One region of the Streptomyces sp. NPDC003038 genome, then DNA from elsewhere that is predicted to be linked to it. Evidence: predicted binding sites of a transcription regulator. Region 1 holds the regulator's gene; the other holds the start of a gene.
What was found. The regulator HrcA, encoded in region 1, represses chaperone genes, less so after heat shock. The targets are predictions, from matches to a motif close to TTNGCACTCNGNNNNNCNGAGTGCNAA.
Positions count from the first base shown of each region.

Region 1 (14,447 bases):
ATGTCCCGGAAGGCGACGGTCGTCTCGCTCTCGCGGACCACGGTCGCCGGGACTTCCCCTGTGACGATCTTGCAGAACAGGCAGTCGGCCTGCGGTTCCCCGGCCATTGCTTCGCCTCCCGTGACGGTGATCGGTCCGGGCATCGTATCCACCCCGGGGCCGGTCGGGAGGCGGCGCCCGGCCGCGCGCCGGTCAGCGTGCGCCCCCGCTCAGACCGCCGCCCGCTCAGACCGACGCCCGCTCAGGACCAGCGCCTGCTCAGGACCAACGCCCCGTCCGCGCCAGCAGGACCGCCACCGCGGCGGTGCCGGCCGTGGAGGTCCGGAGCACCGACGCCCCCAGCCGGTACGGGTGGGCGCCCGCCGCGGCGAAGACGGTGAGCTCCTCCGGGGAGACGCCGCCCTCCGGGCCGACCACCAGCACGATGGAGCCCGCGGCCGGGAGTGCGGCGGTGGCCAGGGCCTGCGACGGGGTGTCGCGGTCCTCGTGGAGGACCATCGCCAGGTCGGCGTGGGCCAGCAGCGCGGCCACCTGCTTCGTGGACATGGCCTCGGCCACCTCCGGGAAGCGGACCCGGCGGGACTGCTTTCCCGCCTCCCGGGCCGTGGCCCGCCACTTGGCCAGGGACTTCGCTCCGCGGTCGCCGCGCCACTGCGTGATGCAGCGCGAAGCCTGCCACGGCACGATCGCGTCCACGCCCGTCTCGGTCATCGTCTCGACGGCCAGCTCTCCGCGGTCCCCCTTGGGGAGCGCCTGTACCACCGTGATGCGGACCGGGGCTTCCGGTTCCCGCCCGGTCGAGGACACCGACACGGTCAGGCGGTCCTTGCCCTCCGCCGACTTCACCACCGCGTCCGCCCAGGCGCCCCGGCCGTCCGTCAGGACCAGCGCCTCACCCGGGTTCAGCCGCTTTACGGACACCGCGTGCCGGCCCTCGGGGCCGTCCAGGACGAACTCCGGCCCCGAGGGGACCTCTTCGACCACGAACACGGGGGCGGTCATGACGCACTCCTCATCTGCATTCCTTGCAACGCGCTCTGCGCCTGGGCCAGTTCCGCCGCCAGCACCTCGACCAGCTCCCCCGCCGGGAGCGTCCGCGCCAGCCGGTGCCCCTGGCCCGCCCACAGCGCCATCCCCTGCGGGTCCCCGGCCGCGGCGGCCGCCTTGCGCAGACCCGAGGTCAGATGGTGGACCTGCGGGTACGCGGCCGGGGCGTACGGCCCGTGCTCCCGCATGAAGCGGTTCACCAGGCCTCGTGCCGGCCGCCCGGAGAAGGCCCTGGTCAGTTCCGTGCGGACGAACAGCGGGTCCGTCAGCGCCTTCTTGTGCAGCGGGTCCGCCCCCGACTCCGGGCAGGCCAGGAAGGCCGTGCCGAGCTGCGCCGCCTCCGCGCCCGCGGCCAGCAGCGCCGCGATCTGGGATCCCCGCATCAGACCGCCCGCCGCGATGATCGGGAGGGCCACGGTCTCGCGTACCTGGGCCACGAGTGCGAGCAGCCCGATGGACGCCGTGCCGTCGGCCTGCGGGTCGTCGCGGTGGGTGCCCTGGTGGCCGCCCGCCTCCACACCCTGGACGCAGACCGCGTCGGCGCCCGCGTCCTGCACCGCCCGGGCCTCGTCGACGGAGGTCACGGTGACGACGGTGTACGTACCGGCCTTGCGCAGGCGGGCGAGCGCCTCGGGCGTGGGGCAGCCGAAGGTGAAGGAGACGACCGGGACCGGGTCCTCGGCGAGGATGGCGAGCTTGGCGTCGTAGCCGTCGTCGCAGGTGCCGATGATGTCGTCGGCGGCGAGGGAGACGTCGTACCAGCTCGCCTCGCCGGCCAGCTGCCCGCGGTACGCCTCGACGGCGGCCGGGTCGACGTAACCGGTCTGCGGCATGAAGAGGTTCACGCCGAAGGGGCGGCGGGTGAGCGCGCGCAACCGCTTGATCTCCTGGTACATGCCGTCGGCGGTCTTGTAGCCCCCGGCGAGGAAGCCCAGTCCGCCCGCCTCGCACACCGCGGCGGCGAGCGGCGGACAGGAGGCGCCGCCCGCCATGGGAGCCTGCACGATCGGGTACGGGGACAGACCGTTCGGTGCGGAGGACATGGACTGCATCGTGCCATGTCCCGCTCACGGGGCCGAATCATGGCATTCGCCTGGCATAGTCCGCTTCCGGGCGCGGCCGGGGCCCATGCGTCGAGCCCGGTCCGGGGCGTCCCCGGGCCGGGCTCGTACGGGTGATCGCGGGCCGGTCAGCGGCCGTTGAACGCGTCCTTCAGGCGGCTGAACAGACCCTGCTGCCCCGGCGCGAACTGGCCCAGGGGCCGCTCCTCACCGCGCAGCTTCGCGAGCTGGCGCAGCAGGTCCTCCTGCTGGGCGTCCAGCTTGCTCGGAGTGGTGACCTCGACGTGGACGATCAGGTCACCGCGCCCGCCACCGCGGAGGTGGGTGACGCCGCGCCCGTGCAGCGGGATCGACTGGCCGGACTGGGTGCCGGGCCGGATGTCGATCTCCTCCATGCCGTCCAGCGTCTCCAGCGGGCACTTGGTGCCCAGGGAGGCCGCCGTCATCGGGATGGTCACCGTGCAGTGCAGGTCGTCCCCGCGGCGCTGGAAGGTCGGGTGCGGCAGCTCGTGGATCTCCACGTACAGGTCGCCGGCGGGGCCGCCGCCGGGGCCGACCTCACCTTCGCCCGCGAGCTGGATCCGGGTGCCGTTCTCGACACCGGCCGGGATCTTGACCGTGAGGCTGCGGCGGGAGCGGACCCGGCCGTCGCCCGCGCACTCGGGGCACGGGGTCGGGACCACGGTGCCGAAGCCCTGGCACTGCGGGCAGGGGCGCGAGGTCATGACCTGGCCCAGGAAGGACCGGGTGACCTGCGAGACCTCACCGCGGCCACGGCACATGTCACACGTCTGCGCCGCGGTGCCGGGAGCGGCACCCTCACCGGAGCAGGTGGTGCAGACGATGGCCGTGTCGACCTGGATGTCCTTGGTCGTCCCGAAGGCCGCCTCGTCCAGTTCCAGGTCGAGGCGGATCATGGCGTCCTGGCCGCGCCGGGTCCGCGAGCGCGGGCCGCGCTGCGAGGCCTGGCCGAAGAAGGCGTCCATGATGTCGGAGAAGTTGCCGAAGCCACCCGCTCCGAAGCCACCCGCTCCGCCGCCGGCGCCGCCGCCGGAGGACAGCGGGTCGCCGCCGAGGTCGTAGACCTGCTTCTTCTGCGGGTCCGAGAGCACCTCGTACGCCGCGTTGATCTCCTTGAAACGCTCCTGCGTCTTCGGATCCGGATTCACATCCGGGTGAAGTTCACGCGCGAGGCGGCGGAAGGCCTTCTTGATCTCGTCCTGCGATGCGTCGCGGCGCACGCCGAGAACGGCGTAGTAGTCCGTGGCCACTTACGACTCCGCCAGGATCTGTCCGACGTAACGTGCCACTGCGCGTACCGCTCCCATCGTTCCGGGGTAGTCCATGCGTGTCGGTCCGACCACGCCGAGTTTGGCGACTGTTTCGCCGCCCGAACCGTAACCGACCGAGACGACCGACGTGGAGTTCAGCCCCTCGTAGGCGTTCTCATGCCCGATCCGTACGGCCATGCCCGACTCATTGGCCTCGCCGAGCAGCTTGAGGAGCACGACCTGCTCCTCCAGCGCTTCGAGCACCGGCCTGATCGTCAGGGGAAAATCGTGTCCGAAGCGGGTGAGATTGGCGGTACCGCCGATCATCAGCCGCTCTTCGGCTTCCTCGACCAGGGTTTCGAGGAGCGTCGCGAGCACCGTGGAGACGGTGCCGCGGTCCTCCGCCTCGAAGGATTCGGGGAGGTCCTGGACGAGCGGGGGCACATCGGTGAAACGGCGGCCGACGACCCGGCTGTTGAGCCGCGCCCGCAGGTCCGCGAGCGAGGTCTCCCCGAAGGGGCTCGGGCAGTCGATCAGCCGCTGCTCGACGCGCCCCGTGTCCGTGATCAGTACGAGCATCAGCCGGGCCGGGGCCAGCGACAGCAGCTCGACGTGGCGCACGGTGGAACGCGTCAGCGAGGGGTACTGGACGACCGCGACCTGCCGGGTGAGCTGCGCGAGCAGCCGCACCGTACGGCCGACCACGTCATCGAGGTCGACGGCGCCGTCGAGGAAGTTCTGGATGGCCCGGCGCTCGGGCGACGACAGCGGTTTGACCCCCGCCAGCTTGTCGACGAAGAGGCGGTAGCCCTTGTCGGTGGGGATCCGGCCGGCGCTGGTGTGGGGCTGGGCGATGTAGCCCTCCTCCTCCAGCACGGCCATGTCGTTGCGCACGGTGGCGGGCGAGACGCCGAGCCGGTGCCGCTCGGTGAGCGCCTTGGAGCCGACCGGCTCCTCCGTCCCGACGTAGTCCTGGACGATGGCGCGCAGCACTTCGAGTCTGCGTTCGCTGAGCATCGCGCGGCACCTCCACCTGTGTGCGGGTTTTCGTCGGCGGTCCTTCGGCTTCGTTGGCACTCTGAGCGTTCGAGTGCCAGCGATCCCCCGCTCAGTGTACGGCCGGGCGGTACGCCCCTAGCAAGGGAGGCCCGCCAAGGTAGCGTCGCCGCATGGACGTGCGTTGGGAAGAGGCGGGCTGGGAACGGCTGACCGGACGGGCCGGCCGACGCCGCCTGCCGGTGTGGGACTGCACTGTGGGGCTGGTGGTGGGGGACGAATCGGTCCTCCTGATCGATCCCGGCTCGTGCCTGCGGGAAGGGGCGCAGATCCGGGCCGAGGCGGAGCGGCTGACCGGGCGGCGCGTGACCCATATCGCATTCACGCACGGACATTTCGACCATGTGCTGGGTGCTGCCGCCTTTTCCGGGGCCGAGGTGTACGCGGCGGTCGGCCTGGACTCGCTGCTGGCGGCCGACCGGGACGCGCTGCGGGACTCCGCGGTACGGCACGGGCTGGCGGAGCCGGAGGCGGCCGAAGCCGTGGAAATGCTCGTGCTGCCCCGGCATCCGGTGTCGGGCGAGTGGACGCTGGAGCTGGGCGGGGTGCAGGTGCTCCTGGCCAATGTGGGGCCGGGCCACACCGGGCACGACCTGGCCGTCTTCGTGCCGGGTGAGCGGGAGGTGGTCTTCTGCGGGGACCTGGTCGAGGAGTCCGGGGAACCGCAGGCGGGGCGGGACGCGGTGCCCGGGCAGTGGCCCGCCGCTCTGGACCGGCTGCTGTCGCTGGGCGGCGACGACGCGCTGTACGTGCCGGGTCACGGAGCGGTGGTCCCGGCGGCCTTCGTGCGTGCGCAACGCGCCACACTCGCGGCCCGTTTCGGCGTGTCGGAGGCGTGAGCGGGCCGGCTCTCCTACTGTCGGCCGGATGCGCGAGTACTCCCCCGACCTGACCCCGCAGTGGAAGCGCCCCAAGGCCGTACCCGAGGTGGCGGCGGAACCCGACCTCGTGGTCGAGGTGGCGGGTACGGACTTCTGCGGCGCGGTGGTGGCCTGCGAGGCGGGCACGGTGACCCTGGAGGACCGCTTCGGCAAGCGGCGGGTCTTCCCGATGGAGCCGCGGGGGTTCCTGCTGGACGGGGCGGTGGTGACGCTGACCCGCCCGCCGCGCGGACCGGAGGCCGCGGCCCGTACGGCCTCCGGCTCGATCGCCGTCCCGGGCGCCAGGGCGCGGGTGGCGCGCGCGGGCCGGATCTACGTCGAGGGCCGCCACGACGCCGAGCTGGTGGAGCGGGTCTGGGGTGACGACCTGCGGATCGAGGGCGTGGTGGTGGAGTACCTGGAGGGCATCGACGACCTCCCGGCCATCGTGGCGGACTTCGCCCCGGCGCCGGACGCCCGCCTGGGGATCCTGGTGGACCACTTGGTGCCGGGCTCGAAGGAGTCCCGTATCGCGGCGTCGGTGATCTCGCCGGACGTCCTGATCGTGGGCCACCCGTACGTGGACGTGTGGCAGGCGGTGAAGCCGTCGGCGCTGGGCATCGCGGCATGGCCGGTGATCCCGCGCGGCCAGGACTGGAAGACGGGCGTCTGCCGGGCCCTGGGCTGGCCGGACCACACGGGAGCCGCCTGGCAGCACATCCTGTCGCGGGTGACCTCGTACCGGGACCTGGAACCGACCCTGCTGGGCGCGGTGGAACACTTGATCGACCACGTCACATCCAGCCCCGCCGACGTCTGAGGCACACACCCAGCGGGGCGCACACCCAGCCCCGCACACCCAGCCCCGCCAACGTTTGAGGCGCACACCCAGCCCCGCCGGCGTTTGAGGCGCGGGGGTCTGGGGGCAGTGCCCCCAGCAGCCGGCCCGCAGGGGCTAGTCCACCAGGTCGCGGACCACCGCGTCGGCCAGCAACCGCCCCCGCAGGGTCAGCACGGCCCGCCCGGCGGCGTACGGCCCCGCCTCCAGCAGCCCGTCCCCGAGGGCACGCCCCGCCGCGGCGAGACCGGCCGGCGCGAGCAACGACAGCGGCACGCCGTCCACCAGGCGCAGCTCCAGCAGGATCCGCTCCACCCGCCGGTCCTCCTCCGACAGGAGTTCCCTCCCGGCGCCGGGAGAACGCCCCTGCGCCAGCGCGGCGGCATACGCGCCCGGGTGCTTCACGTTCCACCACCGCACCCCGCCCACGTGCGAGTGCGCGCCCGGCCCCGCGCCCCACCAGTCGGCTCCGCGCCAGTACAGCTCGTTGTGCAGGCAGCGCCCGGCCTCCGAGGTGGCCCAGTTCGACACCTCGTACCAGGAGTACCCGGCCTGCGCCATCACCGAGTCGGCGATCAGGTACCGGTCGGCGTGCACGTCGTCGTCCGTCATCGGGACCTCGCCCCGGCGGATCCGCCGGGCCAGCTGGGTGCCCTCCTCGACGATCAGGGCGTACGCGCTTATGTGGTCCGGACCGGCCCCCAGCGCCGCCGAGAGCGAGGCCCGCCAGTCCTCGTCGGTCTCGCCCGGGGTCCCGTAGATCAGGTCCAGGTTGACGTGATCGAAGCCCGCCGCCCGTGCCTCCGCGACGCACGCCTCCGGGCGACCCGGCGTGTGCGTGCGGTCCAGCACCTTCAGGACGTGCTGCTTAGCGCTCTGCATGCCGAAGGAGACGCGGTTGAAGCCGCCGGCGCGCAGCTCGGCCAGGTACCGCGGGTCCACCGACTCCGGATTGGCCTCCGTCGTGATCTCGGCATCGTCCGCCAGGCCGAATTCGTCCCGGATCGCCGCGAGCATCCGTACGAGGTCCCCTGCGGGCAGCAGCGTCGGCGTGCCCCCGCCCACGAAGACGGTGCGCACGGCCCTCGGGTCGTCGCCCAGCACCTTGCGCGCCAGCCGCACCTCGTCGATCAGGGTGTCGGCGTAGTTCTCGCGCGAGGCGAGCACGCCGCCGGTACCGCGCAGCTCGGTCGCCGTGTAGGTGTTGAAGTCGCAGTACCCGCAGCGCGTGGCGCAGTACGGGACGTGCAGGTAGAAGCCGAGCGGCCGCTCGTCGGCACCCGCCAGGGCATGCGACGGCAGCGAGCCGTCTTCGGGCATGGGTTCACCGTCGGGCAGTGCGGAAGGCATGCACCCATTGTCCCGCACCCGCCGGGTCCCCGGGCCCTCCGCCTGCGGGGACACCCCGGGGATACGGCGGGGCGGGGACACGGCAGGGACACGGCGGGGACGGGCCCGGCTGCCCGCCCCGCCCGGCCGGCGGCAGGCGCTAGGCCTCCAGGGATCCCTCGTACATCTCGTCGATCAGGTACTTGAACTCCCGCTCGACCACGGGCCGCTTCAGCTTCAGGCTCGGCGTGAGGTCGCCGTGCTCGACGTCCAGGTCCCGCGGCAGCAGCCGGAACTTCTTCACCGTCTGCCACTTCTGCAGGCCCTCGTTCAGGGTCTGCACGTACGTCTCGATGAGCCGGACGGTCTCCGGCGCCGCCACGACCTCCGCGTACGTCTTGCCCTCCAGCCCGTGCTCGGCGGCCCAGCCCAGGATCGCCGGCCCGTCCAGCGCGATCAGCGCCGAGCAGAAGTTCCGGTCCGCGCCGTGCACCACGATGCTCGACACGTACGGGCAGATCGCCTTGAACCGTCCCTCGATCTCGGCCGGGGCGACGTACTTCCCGTTGGAGGTCTTGATCAGGTCCTTCTTGCGGTCGGTGATGCGCAGGTAGCCGTCGGCGGAGAGTTCGCCGATGTCACCGGTGTGCAGCCAGCCGTCCGGCTCCAGGACCTCGGCGGTCTTCTCGGGCAGGCCGTGGTAGCCCTGCATGATGCCGGGGCCGCGCAGCAGGATCTCGCCGTCGTCGGCGATCCGGACCTCGGTGCCGGGGAGCGGCTTGCCGACGGTGCCGGTGCGGTAGGCCTCGCCCGGGTTGACGAAGGAGGCCGCGCTGGACTCCGTCAGGCCGTAGCCCTCCAGGATGTGGATGCCGGCGCCGGCGAAGAAGTAGCCGATGTCGGGCGCCAGGGCGGCGGAGCCGGAGACGGCGGCGCGCAGGTTGCCGCCGAAGGCGTCGCGGAGCTTGGAGTAGACGAGCGCGTCGGCGATCTTGTGCTTGGTGGTGAGGCCGAAGGGCGCCGTGGCGTTGCCGGTGCGCCGGAAGTTGTCCTGGGTGACCTTGGCGTACTCGCGGGCGACGCCCGCGGCCCACTGGAAGATCTTGTACTTGGCGCCGCCGGCGGCCCGGGCCTTGGCCGCGACCCCGTTGTAGACCTTCTCGAAGATGCGCGGAACGGCCGCCATGTACGTCGGCTGGACGATCGGCAGGTTCTCGATGATCTTGTCGATGCGGCCGTCCACGGCGGTGACGTGACCGACCTCGATCTGGCCGGAGGTCAGCACCTTGCCGAAGACGTGGGCCAGCGGCAGCCACAGGTACTGAACGTCGTCCGCGTTGATCAGGCCGGTGGCCACCGTCGCCTTGGCCATGTACGACCAGCTGTCGTGCCGCAGCCGCACCCCCTTGGGACGGCCGGTGGTGCCGGAGGTGTAGATGAGGGTGGCGAGCTGGTCGGCGGTGATGGCCGAGATCCGCTCCTTCACCGCCCCGGGGTGCTTGGCGAGGTACTCCGTACCGCGCTTCTCCAGGTCGGCGAGGGAGAGCACCCAGCCCTCCGGGTCGCCCTCGGCGGACACCGCGTCGGCGGTGTTCATGACGACGACGTGCGCCAGCTCGGGAAGGTCGGCGCGGTGTGCGCGGGCCTTCGCCAGCTGCGTCGCGTCCTCGGCGATCAGGACCCGGCTGGCCGAGTCCGCGAGGATGTACGCCGACTCCTCCGCGTTGGTGCTCGGGTAGACGGTGGTGGTCGCGGCGCCCGCGCACATCACGCCGAGGTCGGCGAGGATCCACTCGACCCGGGTGTTGGAAGCGAGCGCGACGCGGTCCTCCGCTTGCAGGCCGAGGTCGGTCAGCCCGGCGGCGATGGCGAAGACCCGCTCGGCCGCCTGTCCCCAGCTGAGCGACTTCCAGTCGTCGGGAGCGCCCTCGCCGCCGGCGGCGGGCACCGGGAACCGGTACGCCTCCGCATTCGGCGTGGCGGCGACGCGCTCAAGGAAGAGTGCCGCCACGGTGGGCGGGCGGTTCTCGATCAAGGTCTGTGTGTCGCTCACGGACGTCCTCCGGGACCACGCGGGCTGGGCCTGTCGTGCACGGCTCATGCTCCGGTGCGCTGACTCAGGGCTTGTAACTGGCGAGTAACCATCGAGCAGTGATCAGACTAGGGGCCGACCGCCTGGTACGTAAGAGCCAGCGAGCGGCCGATTCATAACGAAACAAGCCCCCGCGCCGATGCGCGGGGGCCTGCTTCGCGTACAACGCCCTCGCGGCGCCTCACGCACTTCTCACTGGAGGCTCACACAGCGCTACTTCTTCTTGGCGCTGGACTCGTCGCTGGAGAGGACTGCGATGAACGCCTCCTGCGGGACCTCCACCGAGCCGACCATCTTCATCCGCTTCTTGCCTTCCTTCTGCTTCTCCAGCAGCTTCCGCTTACGGGAGATGTCACCGCCGTAGCACTTGGCGAGGACGTCCTTGCGGATGGCGCGGATGGTCTCGCGGGCGATGACCCGCGAGCCGACGGCAGCCTGGATCGGCACCTCGAAGGCCTGCCGCGGGATGAGCTCGCGCAGCTTGGCGACGAGGCGCACACCGTAGGCGTAGGCGGCGTCCTTGTGCGTGACGGCGGAGAAGGCGTCGACCTTGTCGCCGTGCAGCAGGATGTCGACCTTGACCAGGCTGGAGGCCTGCTCGCCGGTGGGCTCGTAGTCGAGGGAGGCGTATCCGCGCGTCTTGGACTTCAGCTGGTCGAAGAAGTCGAAGACGATCTCGGCGAGCGGGAGGGTGTAGCGGATCTCGACGCGGTCCTCGGAGAGGTAGTCCATGCCGAGGAGGGTGCCGCGACGGTTCTGGCACAGCTCCATGATCGCGCCGATGAACTCGGTCGGCGCGAGCACGGTGGCCCGGACGACCGGCTCGAACACGTCCGAGATCTTGCCCTCGGGGAACTCGCTCGGGTTGGTGACCGTGACCTCCTTGCCGTCCTCCAGGACCACGCGGTAGACCACGTTGGGGGCGGTGGCGATCAGGTCGAGGCCGAATTCGCGCTCCAGGCGCTCGCGGACCACGTCCAGGTGCAGCAGGCCGAGGAAGCCGACGCGGAAGCCGAAGCCGAGCGCCGCCGAGGTCTCCGGCTCGTAGACGAGCGCGGCGTCGTTGAGCTGCAGCTTGTCCAGGGCCTCGCGCAGGTCCGGGTAGTCCGAGCCGTCGAGCGGGTACAGGCCCGAGAAGACCATCGGCTTCGGGTCCTTGTAGCCGCCGAGCGCCTCGGTCGCGCCGCCGTGCAGGCTGGTGATGGTGTCACCGACCTTGGACTGCCGGACGTCCTTCACGCCGGTGATGATGTAGCCCACCTCACCGACGCCGATGCCGTCGGCCGGGGTCATCTCCGGGGAGGAGACACCGATCTCCAGCAGCTCGTGCGTGGCGCCGGTGGACATCATCCGGATGCGCTCGCGCTTGTTGAGCTGGCCGTCGACGACACGGACGTAGGTCACGACACCGCGGTACGAGTCGTAGACCGAGTCGAAGATCATCGCGCGGGCCGGGGCGTCCTTGGGGCCGACCGGGGCCGGGACCGTGGCGACGATCTTGTCGAGCAGCGCGTCCACGCCGAGACCGGTCTTCGCGGAGACCCGCAGGACGTCCTCGGGCTGGCAGCCGACCAGGTTCGCGAGCTCCTCCGCGAACTTCTCCGGCTGGGCGGCCGGCAGGTCGATCTTGTTCAGGACCGGGACGATCGCGAGGTCTTTCTCCATCGCCAGGTACAGGTTGGCGAGGGTCTGCGCCTCGATGCCCTGGGCGGCGTCCACCAGGAGGACCGTGCCCTCGCAGGCGGCCAGCGACCGGGAGACCTCGTAGGTGAAGTCGACGTGCCCGGGGGTGTCGATCATGTTGAGGATGTGGGTGCTGCCCTGGTCCTCGCCCGTCCTGGGCGCCCAGGGCAGCCGGACCGCCTGGGACTTGATGGTGATGCCGCGCTCACGCTCGATGTCCATGCGGTCGAGGTACTGGGCGCGCATCTGCCGCTGGTCGACCACACCGGTGAGCTGGAGCATCCGGTCGGCAAGGGTCGACTTGCCGTGGTCGATGTGCGCGATGATGCAGAAGTTGCGGATCAGCGCCGGGTCGGTACGGCTCGGCTCGGGCACGTGGCTGGGGATCGCGGGCACGCAGTGTCCTGATTCTCGGGTCGCAGTCGGAAGCGTTGGCGAAGCGTCGGTCTGAGCGAAAGTCCGCCTCCCGCCGCTGTCGTCGGCGCGATGTCGGATCTGTACGCAGACTCCCATGGTCCCATGGACGGGGCAGTGCGCTCGGTTTGGGCCGCCCGGAGCGTGCCTGGTAGCCTGGGCAGCTGTGTCTCGTATGCCCTCTCAGTCGGGGGTCCCCCCGGACTGAGTCTGGGGGAGGGACACAATCCGAAGATCAAACTCTGAACCTGCAAAGGCTCTTTCGTGGCGAACATCAAGTCCCAGATCAAGCGGAACAAGACGAACGAGAAGGCGCGCCTGCGTAACAAGGCCGTCAAGTCCTCGCTCAAGACCGCGATCCGCAAGGCCCGCGAGGCCGTCGTCGCGGGTGACGTCGAGAAGGCCGCTGTGGCCACTCGCGACGCCTCCCGTGCGCTCGACAAGGCTGTCTCGAAGGGTGTCATCCACAAGAACGCCGCCGCCAACAAGAAGTCGGCGCTGGCCTCCAAGGTTGCCTCCCTCCAGGGCTGAGCCCTCGATGTGAATCGCCGGTGAGGACCCAGCGGGCCCTCTCTTCCGCTCCTGACCGGCACACCGCGCCGCACGCGGCCTGCGTTCGCCACGCGGGTGCGGCGCACCTCATCAGTACGACGAAGGCCCCGGCCTCCACCCCTCCAGGGTGGCGGCCGGGGCCTTCTCGCTGCCACCGCCTCGCGCGTCGCCGCAGGCCCCGGCCCGACCGGGACCGGCCCCGCGCCCACCGAAGCCGGCAACCGGGCCGGATCTGAGGCGGGACCGGCCGCAGGGGCCCACGTCTGCCCGAGCCGGTACCGGGCGACGGCGCCGCGGTCGGGGCCAGGACAGGGTAAGAGCTGCGACCGGGACGGGGCCCGGCGGCAGCCGGCCGGGACGAACCCGGGCAGGGTCGGTGCGGGCTAGCGCCGCTGGGGGCGCGCCGCTCGGGCCACCGCCACGACCGCCTTCTCCAGCGCGTACTCGGGGTCGTCGCCACCGCCCTTGACTCCCGCGTCGGCCGCGGCCACCGCGCGCAGCGCGTCGGAGACGCCGTCCGCCGACCAGCCCCGCATCTGCTGGCGGACCCGGTCGATCTTCCAGGGCGGCATGCCCAGGTCCCGGGCCAGGTCGCCCGGGCGGGCCCCGCGCGGAGCGGAGGCCAGTTTGCCGATCGCGCGCACCGCCTGAGCCAGGGCGCTCGTGATCAGGACCGGCGCCACGCCGGTGGACAGCGACCAGCGCAGGGCTTCGAGGGCCTCCGCCGCGCGTCCCTCGACGGCCCGGTCGGCGACCGTGAAGCTGGAGGCCTCGGCCCGGCCCGTGTAGTAGCGGCCGACCACGGCCTCGTCGATGGTGCCCTCGACGTCCGCGCACAACTGGGCCGCCGCGCTGGCCAGCTCCCGCAGGTCGCTGCCGATCGCGTCGACCAGCGTCTGGCACGCCTCGGGCGTCGCCGAACGGCCCAGCGTGCGGAACTCGCCCCGCACGAACGCCAGCCGGTCCGTCGCCTTCGTCATCTTCGGGCAGGCGATCTCCCGCGCACCCGCCTTCCGCGCCGCGTCCAGCAGACCCTTGCCCTTGGCTCCGCCGGCGTGGAGGAGGACGAGGCTGATCTCCTCGAACGGCGCGTCGATGTACGCCTTGACCTCCTTCACCGTGTCCGCGGACAGGTCCTGCGCATTGCGCACGACCAGCACCTTGCGCTCGGAGAACAGCGAGGGGCTCGTCAGCTCGGCCAGCGTGCCGGGCTGGAGCTGCTCGGAGGAGAGGTCGCGCACGTCCGTGTCGGTGTCGGCGGCGCGTGCGGCGGCCACCACCTCCCGCACGGCACGGTCGAGCAGCAGGTCCTCCTGCCCCACCGCGAGGGTGAGCGGGGCGAGGGGATCGTCGGTGGAGTTCTTCCTGGTGGCCATCGCGTCCAGCATCCCACGCCGCACCGACAGCCCCCCGCTCCGCGTACCCGAGAATGGTCGCGTGAATGTGCGACACGTACTCGTCCTGCCCGACCGCGACACCGCCGAGGAGGTGGCGCGGGAAGCCGTCGACCGCTTCGGTCTCCCGGAGGAACCCCAGCTGTTCCGCGACGCCCTCGCCGGCGAGGACGACGCCGAGGACGCCCAGTGGCTGGTGGTCGTCGAGGACCCGCGGCAGCGGCTCGACGCCACCACGCTGGACGGCCTCGCCGCCGAGTACGAAGGCTGGCTGGAGGCCCCGTAGGGCCCGGGCCCTTACGCCTTGTGGACGATCTGGACGTCCAGCGTCACTTCCACGCTCGAACCGATGGCCGCGATCCCGTGCGCCAGCGTCGACTGCCAGTTCAGGGTGAAGTCCTCGCGGTTCAGTTCGGCGGTGGCCCGGCAGGCGGCCCGAGGTTCGCCCTCCATGCCCGTGCCCAGACCCAGGTACTGGGTGTCCAGGGTGACGGAGCGGCTGACCCCGTGGAGGGTGAGGGCGCCCGCCACGGCCCAGCGGCTGCCGCTGCGGTGGATGAACCGTTCGCTGTAGAACTCCACCGTGGGGTGCCGGGACGCGTCCAGGAAGTCGGCGGACCGCAGGTGGTCGTCCCGCAGCCGCACCCCCGTGTCGATGCTCGCCGCATCGATGATCACGTGCATGGAGGAGTCCTCCATGCGCTCGGCTATCCGCACCGCGCCGGCGAACGTGTTGAACCGGCCGCGGATCCGGGCGAAGCCGATGTGCCTGACGGTGAAACCGATGGACGAATGCGTCGGATCGAGCTCCCAGTGGCCGGGCTGCGGCAGCAGCGGCGGTTCCACCGCG
Region 1 covers NZ_JBEXNN010000001.1:376,770-391,216, forward strand. Annotated here, with positions in the region: gene ABZX75_RS01780 (histidine triad nucleotide-binding protein) at 1-107, opposite strand, end outside; gene ABZX75_RS01785 (16S rRNA (uracil(1498)-N(3))-methyltransferase) at 259-1,002, opposite strand; gene ABZX75_RS01790 (nitronate monooxygenase) at 999-2,090, opposite strand; gene dnaJ (molecular chaperone DnaJ) at 2,237-3,379, opposite strand; gene hrcA (heat-inducible transcriptional repressor HrcA) at 3,380-4,396, opposite strand; gene ABZX75_RS01805 (MBL fold metallo-hydrolase) at 4,549-5,274, shown strand; gene ABZX75_RS01810 (DUF3097 domain-containing protein) at 5,303-6,115, shown strand; gene hemW (radical SAM family heme chaperone HemW) at 6,251-7,483, opposite strand; gene ABZX75_RS01820 (long-chain fatty acid--CoA ligase) at 7,623-9,515, opposite strand; gene lepA (translation elongation factor 4) at 9,768-11,633, opposite strand; gene rpsT (30S ribosomal protein S20) at 11,916-12,182, shown strand; gene holA (DNA polymerase III subunit delta) at 12,587-13,579, opposite strand; gene ABZX75_RS01840 (hypothetical protein) at 13,641-13,883, shown strand; gene ABZX75_RS01845 (YceI family protein) at 13,895-14,447, opposite strand, start outside.

Region 2 (14,447 bases), on a different contig from region 1:
ACGGCCAGGGTGCGGCGGGTGGTGCCCGCACAGGGGACCAGGGCGTCCACCACCCCGGGGGACCGCGCCAGCAGGTCCCGTACGACGGAGCCGACCGGGCCGCCCGCGAAGCCCGTCGCCGTCACCTCGTGGCCGAGCGCGGCCAGCACGCGGGCGACGTTGATCCCCTTGCCGCCGGGGCGTTCGGTGACGCCGGTGACCCGGTGCGAGGCGTGCGGGAGCAGCCGCGGCACGCGGTAGGTGACGTCGAGCGCGGTGTTGAGCGTCACGGTCAGGATCATGGGCACCCCCGGTCTCTTGCTGCCGGGATCATGCCAAACGCAGCGCGGCCGGCCCAGTGTCCTGGGCCGACCGCTTCGTCACGTACAGCCGCTTGGCCGTCAGGCGGCCGTGACAGCGGCGGGGCTGACGACCCATTCGCCGCGGCGCATGACGCCCCTGACGTCGAACTCGGCGTCGAGGACGACCAGGTCCGCGTACTTGCCCGGCTCCAGCGAGCCGATCTCGTCGTACAGGCCGATCAGCTTGGCCGGGTTGGCGGAGATCGCCTGGACCACGGACTCCACCGGCAGCTTGTCGAGGGTGACCGAACGCTTGAAGGCGGTGTCCAGGGTGAGGGTGGAACCGGCGATCGAGCCGCCCTCGACGAGCCGGGCCACGCCCTGCTTGACCTCGACCTCCAGCAGGCCGAGGTGGTAGGTCCCGTCGCCGAAGCCGGCCGCGTCCATGGCGTCGGTGATCAGCGCCACGCGGTGCGCGCCCGCGTGGTGGAAGGCCAGCTCCAGCGCCGCCGGGTGCAGGTGGGTGCCGTCGTTGATCAGCTCGACGGTGATCCGCTCGTCCTCCAGCAGCGCGGCGATCGGGCCCGGCTCGCGGTGGGCCAGGCCGGGCATCGCGTTGAAGAGGTGGGTGGCCACGGTGGCGCCCGCGTCGATGGCGGCGCGCGTCTGCTCGTACGTGGCGTCCGTGTGGCCGATCGCGGCGATGACGCCGTGCTCGGTCAGGAGCCGTACGGAGTCCAGGCCGCCCGGCAGCTCGGTGGCGAGGGTGAACATGCGGGCGGCGCCGTGGGCGGCGTCGACCAGCTTGCGGACCTCGGCCGGATCCGGGTCGCGCAGCAGGTCCTCCTTGTGCGCGCCCTTGCGGCAGGGGGAGATGAACGGCCCCTCGAAGTGGATCCCCGCGATCTCGCCCTGCTGGGTCAGTTCGGCGAGCAGCCCGGCGCGCCGGGCCAGCTCGTCCAGGTCGCCGGTGACGGTGGAGGCGATCAGGGTGGTGGTCCCATGCGCGCGGTGCGTGCGTACGCCCTGGAGGACCTCCTCGGCGGTGCCGGAGGTGAAGGAGGCGCCGCCGCCGCCGTGATTGTGCATGTCCACGAAGCCGGGGACGATCCAGTGCCCGGACAGGTCGACGACGTGCGCGCCCTCGTGGGCGCTGCCGGCGATGCGCCGGCCGTCGACGATGACGCGGCCGTTGGCCACGGTTCCGGTGGGCAGCACCACCCTGGCGCCGGAGAGAACAGTGCTGTGCGCGCTTCCGGACATCAGGCAGGTACCTCCGTGGCGAGTAGGTCCCAGGCGAGCAGCCCTGCGCCCAGGCATCCGGCGGTGTCCCCGAGGGCCGCCGGAACGATGTGGGGCAGCCGCTGGAACGTCACGCGCTCCTCCACGGCCGCCCGTAGGGGTGTGAACAAGGTCTCTCCCGCCTCGGCCAGCCCGCCACCGATGATCAGCGTGCGCGGGTCCAGCAGGGTGATGGCGGTGACCAGCCCGTCGGCGAGTGCGCCGACCGCCTCCAGCCACACCTTCCGGGCGCGGGGGTCGCCCGACGCGACGGCCGCGGCGCAGTCGGCGGCGTCCGCCCCGGGGTCCCCGGCGGCGGCCGCCCAGGCGCGGCTGACGGCGGAGGCGGAGGCGAGGGTCTCCAGGCAGCCGCGCTGGCCGCAGCCGCACGCGGGGCCGCCGGGGCGGACCACGATGTGGCCGATCTCGCCCGCGTAGCCGTGGGCGCCGGCCTCGATGCGGCCACCGATGCCGATGGCTCCGGCGATGCCGGTGCCGAGCGGGACGAAGAGGAAGCGGTCGGCGCCCCGGCCGGCGCCGATGCGGCCCTCGGCGAGTCCGCCCGTGCGGACGTCGTGGCCCAGGGCGACCGGGAGGGAGCCGAGGCGTCCGCTGAGCAGGTCGCGCATCGGGACGTCGCGCCAGCCGAGGTTCGCCGCGTAGACGGCGATCCCGTTCGAGGCGTCGACGATGCCGGGGACGGCGACGCCGGCGGCCGAGGCGGCTTCACCGAAGCGCTCGCGGCCCAGGACGAGGAGCTCGGCGGCGAAGGCCAGGATCGTCTCGACGACGGCTTCGGGGCCCCGCTCGCGTCCGGTGGCGCGGCGCGCCTCGTGGAGCAGGGTGCCGTCGGCGGCGACGAGGGCGGCCTTCATCCCGGTGCCGCCCACATCGAGGGCGATGACGTGTTTCACGGGTTTCACAGGAACAGTCTCGCGTGCTCGGCGGGCAAAGGTCTAGTCCATTGAGAGGGATTGTTGAGTGGCCATACAAAATCGGGACCCCGCTCCGGATACGAACCGGACACGGAGCGGATCCCGAACGGATCCCGAGGTGAACGAGCCGCCAAAGTGGTGTAGACCTTACGTGGATCGTACGTACAACAAGGGGTGGAACGAGAACTGTGAAGGGCCGTTACCTGAGCCTGGCCGCGTCCGGCGCCGCACTGTGCCTGACAGCCGTGACGCTGACGGGCTGCGGAGCCCTCGGCGGACTCACCGAGGACAACGAGGTGACCCTGCGGGTCGTGGCGGCCGACTACGGGGACAATCCGCAGAACTCCTCGACGGTCTACTGGAAGGGCCTCGCCGACGGCTTCCAGAAGAACCACCCCGGGATCAAGGTCGAGGTGAGCGTCTACTCCTGGTCGGAGGTCGACGCCAAGGTCGCCGAGATGGTCAAGGCCGGCAAGGCGCCCGACATCGCGCAGATCGGCGCCTACGCCGACTACGCGGCCGCCGGCAAGCTCTACACCGCGGCCGAGCTGCTCTCCGTGAAAACCGAGGCCGACTTCCTCGGGCCGCTCGCGGACGCGGGCAAGGTCGGGCGGATCCAGTACGGGCTGCCCTTCGTGGCCAGCACGCGGCTGCTCTTCTACAACGAGAAGCTGCTGGGCGACGCGGGCGTCCTCCCCAAGGACGCCAAGAACGGCTGGCAGCCCAAGAGCTGGGCGGAGCTGGAAGCCGCCGCGAAGAAGCTCAAGGGCGCGGGCGTGCCGACACCCTTCGCGCTGCCGCTGGGCCGTGAGGAGGCGCAGGCCGAGACGATGATGTGGATGCTCTCGGGCGGTGGCGGCTACACCGACGACGAAGAGGCGTACTCCATCGACTCCGTCGAGAACGTCAAGACGCTGGAGTTCCTGCGCGACAAGATGGTCGGCCAGGGGCTGACCGGACCGGTCGAGCCGGGCAAGCTGGACCGGCAGGCCGCCTTCGAAGCCTTCACGCGGGGCGAGGTCGGCATGCTCAACGGGCACCCGACGCTGCTGAAGCAGGCCGGTGCCAAGGGAGTGAAGTTCGGCATGGTCACCATGCCGACGGCCGACGGGACCGACCACTCGGCGATGGGCGTCGCGGACTGGGTGATGGCCTTCAAGAACGGGCACAAGACGGAGTCCGGGAAGTTCCTGGACTACCTGTACGAGCCGAAGAACGTGACGGCCTTCACGACCATGTACGACCTGCTGCCCGCCACGACCAGCGGTTACCGGGCGATGGAGGCCGGTGCGGGCGGCGCGGGCGGCGCCGCGCCGCAGCTGAAGACCTTCCTGGCGGCGCTGCCGAGCGCCCGGCTGTACCCCGTCGGCAAGAAGTCCTGGGCGGGCGTGAGCGAGAACATCAAGCAGAACATCGGCAAGACCGTGCAGCCGGGCGGACAGCCGGCGAAGGTGCTGGAGGAGATCGCGACGGCGGCGCGGGCGGCGGATCCGAGCTGAGCGGCGCGGAGCCGGGCCGGCTGGGCCGGGGGCCGGGCCGGGTGGCCGGGCGGGGTGGCCCGGGTAGGTGGGCCGGGATGGCCGCGCCGGGCCCGTGTCGGTGGGCGGCGTTAATCTGGCGGTATGACGGACGAGGGGCAGTTGACGGCCACGGAGGCCGCGGTGCTCGCGTACGAGGCCCGCACCTGGCCCGGGCCCGGGGCCAAGGAGCGGGCCATCCGCGAAGGACTGGGGATGCCCCCGGTCCGCTACTACCAACTGCTCAACGCGCTCATGGACGACCCGCGTGCCCTGGCCCACGCGCCGGGCACGGTGAACCGGCTGCGGCGGATCCGCGAGGCCCAGCGTGCCCGGCGGTGACAGCCGCCGGCCGCCGCCGGGGGTGGCCTGCGCCATAGCCGTCGCCCGGCGGGGCCGTTAGGGTCGTCCGTATGGGGAGCCACCCGCACGACTTGCCGACGCCCGTCACCGCAGCCGGGCGCGAGGGCCTCGAAGCCCTCCTCCGAACACCCCGCCGATCCGTGATCGGCCTCGACTTCGACGGCACCCTCGCCGACATCGTCCCGGACCCCGACCAGGCGCGCGCCCACACGGGAGCCGTAACCGCCCTGGCCGCGCTGGCCCCCGAAGTGGCCTCCGTGGCCGTGGTCACCGGCCGGCCGGCCGGCGTGGCCGTCCGCTACGGGGGCTTCGCCGGAGTCCCCGGACTGGAACACCTCGTCGTCCTCGGCCACTACGGGGCCGAGCGGTGGGACGCCGTCACCGGAATCGTCCACGCGCCCGCCGAACACCCCGGTGTGGCGGCCGTACGGGCGGAGCTGCCGGGATTCCTCGACGCGATCGGGGCCTGGCGGGGCACGTGGATCGAGGAGAAGGGCCGGGCACTGGCCGTGCACACGCGCCGCGCCGCCGACCCCGAAGCCGCCTTCGCCGCGCTGCGCGCACCTCTCGCCGAGCTGGCCGCGCGCCACGGGCTGATGGTCGAGCCGGGCCGGGCGGTGCTGGAGCTGAGGCCGCCGGGCATGGACAAGGGCGTCGCCCTGACGGAGTTCCTGGCGGAGCGGGAGGCCGAGGCGGTCCTGTACGCGGGGGACGACCTGGGCGACCTCGCGGCGTTTTCGGCCGTGGAGAAACGGCGGGCGGAGGGACTGCCGGGGCTGCTGGTGTGCAGTGGCTCCGCGGAGGTTCCGGAGCTGGCCGCCCGCGCGGACCTCATCGTGGACGGCCCGGCGGAGGTGGTGCGCCTCCTGGCGGCCCTTGCCGCTGCGCTGCGCGCCTGAACGAGCGCCGCCGCCGCTCCCGGGGCCGCGCCTCAAGCCGCGCCGCGGCCGAGGACCGCGCCCCGGGCGGCGCCTCAGGCTCCGCTGCCGCTGCCGCTGCCGCTGCCGCTGCCGCTGCCGCTGCCGCTGAGGGGCCGGGGCCCAGCCCCGAGCCCCGCGGGGCGGTCCCGCGGGGCTCGGGGTCGCTCAGGGTGACGTGGGCGCGCCGAGGTCGGACAGCTGGGCCGCGAACCACCGTGCCGGCGGCAGGGCCGTCGCCGCCGCGGCCAGGCGCTTCGTGCGCTCCGCCCGCTCCGGCTCCGGCATGGACAGCGCCGCGTGCAGCGCCTGCGCCGTCTCCGTGACGTCGTACGGGTTCACCGTCAGCGCGTCCTCGCGCAGTTCCCCGTACGCCCCCGCCCCGGTGGACAGCACCAGCGCGCACCCCGCCTCCGACACCACCGGGATCTCCTTGGCCACCAGGTTCATCCCGTCCCGCACCGGGTTCACCAGGGCCACGTCGGCCATCCGGTACGCCGCGAGCGAGCGCGTGAAGTCGTCCTTCACCGACACCAGCACCGGCTGCCAGTCCTCCGTGCCGAACTCCGCGTTGATCTCCCGCGCCAGCTCCCGCACCGACTCCGTGTACGCCCGGTACACCGCCAGGTCCTGCCGGGACGGGTACGCGGAGGCCAGGTGCACCACCCTGCCGCGCCACTCGGGGTGCGTGGTCAGCAGCTCCCGGTACGCCCGCAGTCCCCGCAGGATGTTCTTCGACAGCTCCGTGCGGTCCACCCGGACGATCGTCTTGCGGTCCCCGACCTCCGCCCGCAGTTCCGCGAGCTTCTCGTCGACCTCCGGCCGGTGCGCCAGCGCGCGCAGCTCGTCCGCCTCCACGCCGAGCGGGTATTCGGTCACCTCGGTGAACCGGCGTTCCGCGTACCCGCTCCCGTCCGCCTTCATCCTGCGGTGCCACACCCCGCGCTCCGCGTCCCCGGCCGGGAGGGACCCCTCCGCCACGCCGCTCGCGTCGTCCATGTTCGCGCCGGTGATGAAGTTGGCCGCCCACTCCCACGTGTGGAAGCCCAGCCGGTCCGCCCCGAGCATCCCCCACACCAGCTGCCGCCGGATGTCGTCGGGCAGCATGTGCAGGAACTCGCGGGACGCCCACGGCGTGTGCGTGAAGTGGGAGATCCGCAGGTCCGGCCGCAGCTCGCGCAGCGCACCCGGCACCAGCGCCAGGTGGTAGTCCTGCACCAGCACGCAGGCCCCGTCGCCCGCCTCCTGCGCCAAGGCCTCCGCGAAGGCCTGGTTGTAGGCGACGTACGACTCCCACTGCCGCCGGAACGCCGCGTCGAAGGCCGGCTCGCGCGGGATCTCGTACAGGTGGTGGTGGGTGAACCAGAGCACGGAGTTGGCGATGCCGTTGTACGCGTCGTCGTAAACGGTGGGATCGATGTCCAGCATCCGGACGCCCGGCTCGGCGGTGCCCCGGCGGACCGCCTCACGGTCCGCTTCCGAGAGCGCCGCGCAGATCCACACCGCATCGGGCTGCTCCGCGAGGGCCGTGGAGAGGCCCGAGACCAGACCGCCCCCGCCGCGCCGGGCACTGAGCGTGTCGTCGGCGGCGAGAGCGTAAGAGAGCGGGCCGCGATTCGCTGCAACGAGTACCTGAGAAGCCATGCGGCCAACCTAGCCCGGGTCGCTCCCGCTCAAACGTCCCCGGCCACCTCCGAGGGGCACGGGGTGTCCCGGGTCAGGCCACCCGGCGCCGCGCGTACTCGGTGACGCCGAGCATCGGCGGGCGCTCCTCGGTGTCCACCGGGTACGTCCGCGGCACGAACCCGTCCGGTCCCCGCTCGAACTGCGTCAGCTCCGGCCGTACGAGGTGCCCGCGCGACAGTCGCAGCTGCGCGGTCCGGTAGATCGCCGCGGCCATCCGGCCCAGTGCCTGCCCGTCCTGATGGCGGTGGAGCCGTACGCCGACATCCACCTGGGCCAGCGCGTCCAGCCCGACCGTGTGCAGCGCGTCCACCAGCAGGCCCAGCTCGACGCCGTACCCGACGGGGAACGGCAGCCGCTCCAGCAGGGAGCGGCGTACGGCGTACTCGCCGCCCAGCGGCTGCACGAACCCCGCCAGCCGCGGCCAGTGCAGGTTGAGCAGCGGGCGGGCCACCAGCTCCGTGACCCGGCCGCCCTGGCCGGGGGTCTTGCCGGAGGCGAGCCCGTCGAATTCCGTGTCGAGGGGGCGGTCGTACATGGCCTTGACGAACTGCACGTCCGGCTCGGTCAGCAGCGGGCCCACGATTCCGGAGACGAAGGCGGCCGAGAAGTCCCGCAGGTCGGCGTCGACGAAGCAGACGATGTCGCCGGTGGTGACCAGCAGCGAACGCCACAGCACCTCGCCCTTGCCGGGCAGGGCCGGGATGCGCGGAAGGATCTCGTCGCGGTGCACCACCCGGGCGCCGGCCGCGGCGGCCCGCTCCGCGGTCCGGTCGGCGGAACCCGAGTCGATGACGATCAGCTCGTCGACCAGGGGGACCGGAAGTCCCTCCATCAGCTCACGCCGTATCACCTCGACTATGGCGCCGACCGTCGCTTCCTCGTCGAGCGCCGGCAGCACCACGCTGACCGTGGTGCCCGCCGCCCGTTTCCGGTCGAGCAGCTGGGCGAGCGGTCGGTCGGCGGCGGACCAGGAGCGGTCGGCCAGCCAGCGCTCCACCTCTTCCAGCACTCTCAGCACTCCCTGGTTTGGGTCGATATGTGATCCATCTCGCGGTTCGGACGGCTGTCTCAACCGCCCGGGCCTTCGGTTACAGTCTTGAACAACGCGAAGGACCACCGCATGCCGGGGGTCCTCGCGCACAAATGCCCGGGTGCGCCATAGAGCGCGTCGCCCGGTGCCATACCGCTCATCCAGAGGGGCAGAGGGACACGGCCCGTTGAAGCCCCGGCAACCCTCCAGTCGGTTCTCGCGATCACGCACATCAGTGCCAGCAGCGAGGTCCCCGGCTAGGGAAGGTGCCAATTCCGTCTCATGGCGAAGTGCGCCATGGGGAAGATGAGGAGAAAGGGCCTCGCCATCATGGCTGCACAGACTGATTCCACCTCTGTTGACCTCGGACCCGCCACCGGCCTTTCCTGCCGGGAGTGCGCCACCCGCTTCGAGCTCGGCCCCATTTTCGCCTGCTCCGAGTGTTTCGGGCCGCTGGAAGTCGCCTACGACCTGCCGACCGGCGACCCGGAAGCCCTGCGCGCCGCGATCGAGGCCGGCCCCGACAACATCTGGCGTTACGCACCGCTGCTGCCCGTCCCCGCGGACGTGGCCTCCAAGCCGAGCCTGAACCCCGGCTTCACCAAGCTCGTGGACGCGGCCAATCTGGCCAAGGAGCTCGGCTTCACCGGCAAGCTCTACGTCAAGGACGACTCCGGCAACCCGACGCACTCCTTCAAGGACCGCGTCGTGGCCATCGCGGTCGAGGCCGCCCGCGCCTTCGGCTTCACCACCCTGTCCTGCTCCTCCACCGGCAACCTGGCCGGCGCCGTCGGCGCCGCGGCCGCCCGGGCCGGTTTCCGCTCCTGCGTGTTCATCCCGCACGACCTGGAGCAGGGCAAGGTCGTCATGGCCGGTGTGTACGGCGGCGACCTCGTGGGCATCGAGGGCAATTACGACGACGTCAACCGCTTCTGCTCCGAGCTCATCGGGGACCCGCTGGGCGAGGGCTGGGGCTTCGTCAACGTCAACCTGCGCCCGTACTACGGCGAGGGCTCCAAGACCCTCGCGTACGAGATCTGCGAGCAGCTCGGCTGGCAGCTGCCCGACCAGATCGTGATCCCCATCGCGTCTGGCTCGCAGCTGACGAAGATCGACAAGGGTCTGCAGGAGCTCGTCAAGCTCGGCCTCGTCGAGGACAAGCCGTACAAGATCTTCGGCGCCCAGGCCGAGGGCTGCTCCCCGGTGTCGACCGCCTTCAAGGCCGGTCACGACGTGGTCCGCCCGCAGAAGCCGAACACCATCGCCAAGTCGCTGGCGATCGGCAACCCGGCGGACGGCCCGTACGTCCTGGACATCGCCCGCCGCACCGGCGGCTACGTCGAGGACGTCAACGACGAGCAGGTCGTCGAGGCCATCAAGATCCTCGCGCAGACCGAGGGCATCTTCGCCGAGACCGCGGGCGGCGTGACCGTCGGCGTGACGAAGAAGCTCGTCGAGAACGGGCAGCTCGACCCGGCGCTGACCACCGTGATCCTGAACACGGGTGACGGCCTCAAGACCCTGGAGGCGGTGGCCGCGGACAGCGGCCAGAGCGCCACCATCCGCCCGAGCCTGGACGCGTTCCGCGCCGCCGGGCTGGCCTGACCCTCCTCCTGTACACCGGAAAGGCAGTAGCGCCATGAGCGTCAACGTCCGCATCCCCACCATCCTGCGCACCTACACCGGCGGCAAGGCCGAGGTCCCGGCCGAGGGCGCGACCCTCGCCGAGGTCATCCAGTCCCTGGAGCAGAGCCACCCGGGCATCGCCGCGCGCGTCCTGGACGACCAGGGGAAGCTGCGCCGCTTCGTCAACGTGTACGTCAACGACGACGACGTGCGCTTCGAGGGTGGACTGCAGACGGCGACCCCGGACGGCGCGGGCGTCTCGATCATCCCCGCCGTCGCCGGCGGCTGATCCGGTCAGCTGGCACGCGAAAACCGTAATTGCCCCCTCCGCTATAAACGGAGGGGGCAATTCTGCTTGATTGGGCGCGGTAGAGTTGGGGAAGTCCCCTCCGCTGTTCTTGCCCGCCGCATATGAGCGGGCCGCGTCAGGGTCGACATCGGGTCAATGTGCAAGTGCGGTATGAGGCTTTGGCGAGATATGCCGGGCCCGAGTTGCCCTGGAATATGGCAAATTTTCACTCTATTTCAATGTTTCCCCGTGTCCAGAATTCTCGTCGGATTGACCTGTTGCAGACAGCACCGACGCGGATACATTCAGCCTCGGTCGACGCGTTCCGGCGCAAGTTCTGACCCGGGAGCGCGAAGTGCGTTCCTGCGCAAGGGCCAGTAATAGGGGAGTTAGGCATGGCTCAGGGCACCGTCAAGTGGTTCAACGCGGAGAAGGGCTACGGCTTCATCGCGGTCGACGGTGGTGCGGATGTGTTCGTCCACTACAGCGCCATCCAGATGGACGGGTACCGCACCCTTGAAGAGGGTCAGCGGGTCGAGTTCGAGATCTCGCAGGGCCAGAAGGGTCCGCAGGCGGACATGGTCAAGCTCGCACTCGGCTAGCCCGGCGCGCTCGACCGCCGACGCGTACACACGTACACGTACCCACGTCGTACACACGAGGGGCCCACATCCTGGACACGGGATGCGGGCCCCTCGCGCGTCGTGCCCGGTCGGCCCGTGTCCCGCCTGCTTCTTCGCCGCGCGTTGCCCGAAGCCGCTTGCACTCGCGGGGGTCGAGTGCTAATCATTGGCGTTAGCACTCTCCAGGTGAGAGTGCTACTAAAACGAGGACCGGGTCGGTGAGGCCCGCAGGGTCCGGCGGGAAGGAACCGCCGGGCACGCAGGCCGTCCGTCGCGGGCGCGGGCGCGGTCCGGAGCAATCCACCCCTGTCCGGGAGGACCACTTCAGATGGCCAAGATCATTGCGTTCAACGAGGAGGCCCGGCGCGGTCTCGAGCGTGGGATGAACCAGCTCGCCGACGCCGTCAAGGTCACCCTTGGCCCCAAGGGTCGCAACGTCGTCCTTGAGAAGAAGTGGGGCGCCCCCACGATCACCAACGACGGCGTCTCCATCGCCAAGGAGATCGAGCTCGAGGACCCGTACGAGAAGATCGGCGCCGAGCTGGTCAAGGAAGTCGCCAAGAAGACGGACGACGTCGCCGGCGACGGTACGACCACCGCCACCGTGCTGGCCCAGGCACTCGTTCGCGAGGGCCTGCGCAACGTGGCCGCCGGCGCCAACCCGATGGCCCTCAAGCGTGGTATCGAGAAGGCCGTCGAGGCCGTCTCCGCCGCCCTGCTTGCCCAGGCGAAGGATGTCGAGACCAAGGAGCAGATCGCTTCCACGGCCTCCATCTCCGCTGCCGACACCCAGATCGGCGAGCTCATCGCCGAGGCCATGGACAAGGTCGGCAAGGAAGGCGTCATCACCGTCGAGGAGTCCCAGACCTTCGGTCTGGAGCTGGAACTCACCGAGGGTATGCGCTTCGACAAGGGCTACATCTCGGCGTACTTCGCCACCGACATGGAGCGCATGGAGTCGTCGCTCGACGACCCGTACATCCTGATCGTCAACTCCAAGATCGGCTCGGTCAAGGACCTGCTGCCGCTTCTGGAGAAGGTCATGCAGTCCGGCAAGCCGCTGCTGATCATCGCCGAGGACGTCGAGGGCGAGGCCCTCTCGACCCTGGTCGTCAACAAGATCCGCGGCACCTTCAAGTCCGTCGCCGTCAAGGCTCCGGGCTTCGGTGACCGCCGCAAGGCCATGCTCGGCGACATCGCCATCCTCACCGGTGGCACCGTCATCTCCGAGGAGGTCGGCCTCAAGCTGGAGAACGCCGGTCTCGACCTGCTGGGCCGCGCCCGCAAGGTCGTCATCACCAAGGACGAGACCACCATCGTCGACGGTGCCGGTGACAGCGACCAGGTCGCCGGTCGGGTGAACCAGATCCGTGCCGAGATCGAGAACTCCGACTCGGACTACGACCGCGAGAAGCTCCAGGAGCGCCTCGCGAAGCTGGCCGGCGGCGTGGCCGTCATCAAGGCCGGCGCCGCGACCGAGGTGGAGCTCAAGGAGCGCAAGCACCGCATCGAGGACGCCGTTCGCAACGCGAAGGCGGCCGTCGAAGAGGGCATCGTCGCCGGTGGTGGCGTGGCCCTGCTCCAGGCCTCCTCGGTCTTCGAGAAGCTCGACCTGTCGGGTGACGAGGCGACCGGCGCCAACGCCGTGAAGCTCGCCCTGGAGGCTCCGCTCAAGCAGATCGCCGTCAACGGTGGCCTCGAAGGCGGCGTCGTCGTGGAGAAGGTCCGCAACCTGACCGTCGGCTGGGGCCTGAACGCCGCGACCGGCGAGTACGTCGACATGATCGCCGAGGGCATCATCGACCCGGCGAAGGTCACGCGCTCCGCGCTGCAGAACGCCGCGTCGATCGCCGCGCTGTTCCTCACGACCGAGGCCGTCATCGCCGACAAGCCCGAGAAGGCCGGCGCCGGCGCGCCGGGCGGGATGCCGGGCGGTGACATGGACTTCTGATCGGCCCCTGGCTCCGGCCTCTGGTTGATCGGCTGTTCTCGAACGAGGGCGGCACCCCCGCGGGGGTGCCGCCCTCGGGCGTTTTCGCCGGACCGGTCGAGCGGTCCTCAGAGCTGCTTGAGGAAGTACACGTCCTCGTGGCCGCCCGGGAAGCCGGGCACGCGGGCCGTCTCCTCGTAGCCGTGGCGGGCGTAGAAGGCCGGCGCCTGGAAGGTGAAGGAGGAGACCATGATCGTGCGGCAGCCCCGGCGGCGGCCCTCGTCCTCGGCCGCGGCCAGCAGCTTCGCTCCCCAGCCCCCGCCGCGGCTGTCCTCGCGCACCCAGGTCAGCTCGATGCCCGCCCGGTCGCCCCAGCTCCAGCCGCTCAGGCCGGCCACGAGCGAGCCGTCGGCCTCCGTGATCCGTACGGTGAACTCAGATTGGTCGTGCCCGGCCGTCGCCGCCTTGTTGAAGGCGTCCAGCTCCTTGCCCAGCCGGGTGTCGAGCTCGGAATCCTGCCCGCCTGTGGTGATCTCCACCCCGTTCTCGTCCATCGGGCCATTGTGGGGTTGACTGATGCGTATGACCCAACCGTTTATCAAGATCTGCGGGTTGCGGACCGCGCGCGACGTGGAGGTGGCCGTCGAGTCCGGCGCCGACGCCGTCGGGTTCGTCTTCGCCCCCGGCAGCCCGCGTACCGTCGACGCCGCCACCGCGCGCGCACTCGCCGCGCTGGTGCCGGACGGGGTCCTCACCGTCGGGGTGTTCCGGGGGCAGGCCGTCGGGGAGGTGCGCCGCCTGGCCGATGAGAGCGGCGTGCGCGCCGTACAGCTCCACGGGGACGAGGGGGCCGAGTACTACGAGGAGCTGCGCGGGCCTGGCCGGACGCTGATCCGCGCCACGGCCGAGCACGTCGAACGCTGCGGCGAGCTGGGCGAGGACCTGCTGCTGCTCGACGCCCCCGACCCGGGGTCGGGCAAGCCGTGGAACTGGGGCTCCGAGGAGTTCACGGCGCCGAAGGGCCGGTGGCTGCTGGCGGGCGGGCTGACCCCCGCCAACGTCCGGGAAGCCACCCGGACCACCGGGGCCTGGGGTGTGGACGTCTCCAGCGGGGTCGAGCGGGAGCGCGGAGTGAAGTCACCGGAGCTCATCCGCGCCTTCATCGAGGCGGCGCGCGCCCTCGATAGCTGAGTGCATCCATACCATCACGCACCGCGAGAATTGCGGTATGTTTGCGTCCGGTTAAGGGCAGAAACCCGCCATGGACCCCGAAAAACTGGGCTGGCTGCGGCGCCTGACGCCCCGCCTCGCCCCCAGGGGCGGTGACACGGCGCTCTTCGCGCCGCGCAGCGCCCCCGTCTTCACCGCCGACTTCGCCTCCCTCACCCAGTGGGTCGCCGGCCGCTCGTGGGCCTATCCCGACGGCGGCCCGGTCAACCCGGGCGACAACAAGCTCGACCACCTCGTCTCCGATCCCGCCTACAGCCGAAGCGGCGTCTTCCGCGCGACGCGGCGCTCCGACGGCAACTGGAACGCCGGGCTGCTCACCACCGAGGGCAGCGACGAGGGCTTCATGGCGCGCACCGGTGACGTGCTGGAGGCACGCGTCAAACTGCCGGTGGAGATCGGGGCGTGGCCCGCGATCTGGACCTGGCGGGACGGTGGCCAGGAAATCGACGTCTTCGAGTACCACCCGGACAACCCGGATCTGCTGGAGCTGACCAACCACGTCCGGAGGGGGCACCACGAGCACCGCGACCCGTCGGTGCGGCCCGGAGCCTGGGTCGACCTGAAGGTCGAGTTCGGGAAGAACTCGGTCGTGTGGTGGGTCAACGGCGCCAGGGTGTACAGCGACGGCAGGGGTGTGGGCCGCGCCTGGCACGCGTACCTCATCGTCAACCTGTCGGTGTCGGCCGGGCGGTACCATCCGGCGCCGGAGCCGGGGGTCACGGAGATGTCGTACGAGGTG
Region 2 covers NZ_JBEXNN010000005.1:199,453-213,899, reverse strand. Annotated here, with positions in the region: gene ABZX75_RS09180 (1-phosphofructokinase family hexose kinase) at 1-281, opposite strand, end outside; gene nagA (N-acetylglucosamine-6-phosphate deacetylase) at 381-1,544, opposite strand; gene ABZX75_RS09170 (ROK family protein) at 1,544-2,476, opposite strand; gene ABZX75_RS09165 (extracellular solute-binding protein) at 2,686-3,996, shown strand; gene ABZX75_RS09160 (DUF3263 domain-containing protein) at 4,120-4,356, shown strand; gene otsB (trehalose-phosphatase) at 4,428-5,276, shown strand; gene ABZX75_RS09150 (trehalose-6-phosphate synthase) at 5,463-6,938, opposite strand; gene ABZX75_RS09145 (glucosyl-3-phosphoglycerate synthase) at 7,012-7,989, opposite strand; SAM riboswitch class I at 8,165-8,323, shown strand; gene thrC (threonine synthase) at 8,317-9,615, shown strand; gene ABZX75_RS09135 (MoaD/ThiS family protein) at 9,650-9,925, shown strand; gene ABZX75_RS09130 (cold-shock protein) at 10,321-10,527, shown strand; gene groL (chaperonin GroEL) at 10,877-12,499, shown strand; gene ABZX75_RS09120 (GNAT family N-acetyltransferase) at 12,607-13,032, opposite strand; gene ABZX75_RS09115 (phosphoribosylanthranilate isomerase) at 13,061-13,669, shown strand; gene ABZX75_RS09110 (beta-glucanase) at 13,740-14,447, shown strand, end outside.
Region 2: a site for HrcA is predicted at 10,685-10,711, ahead of groL (chaperonin GroEL). Genes of this name have one in related genera too.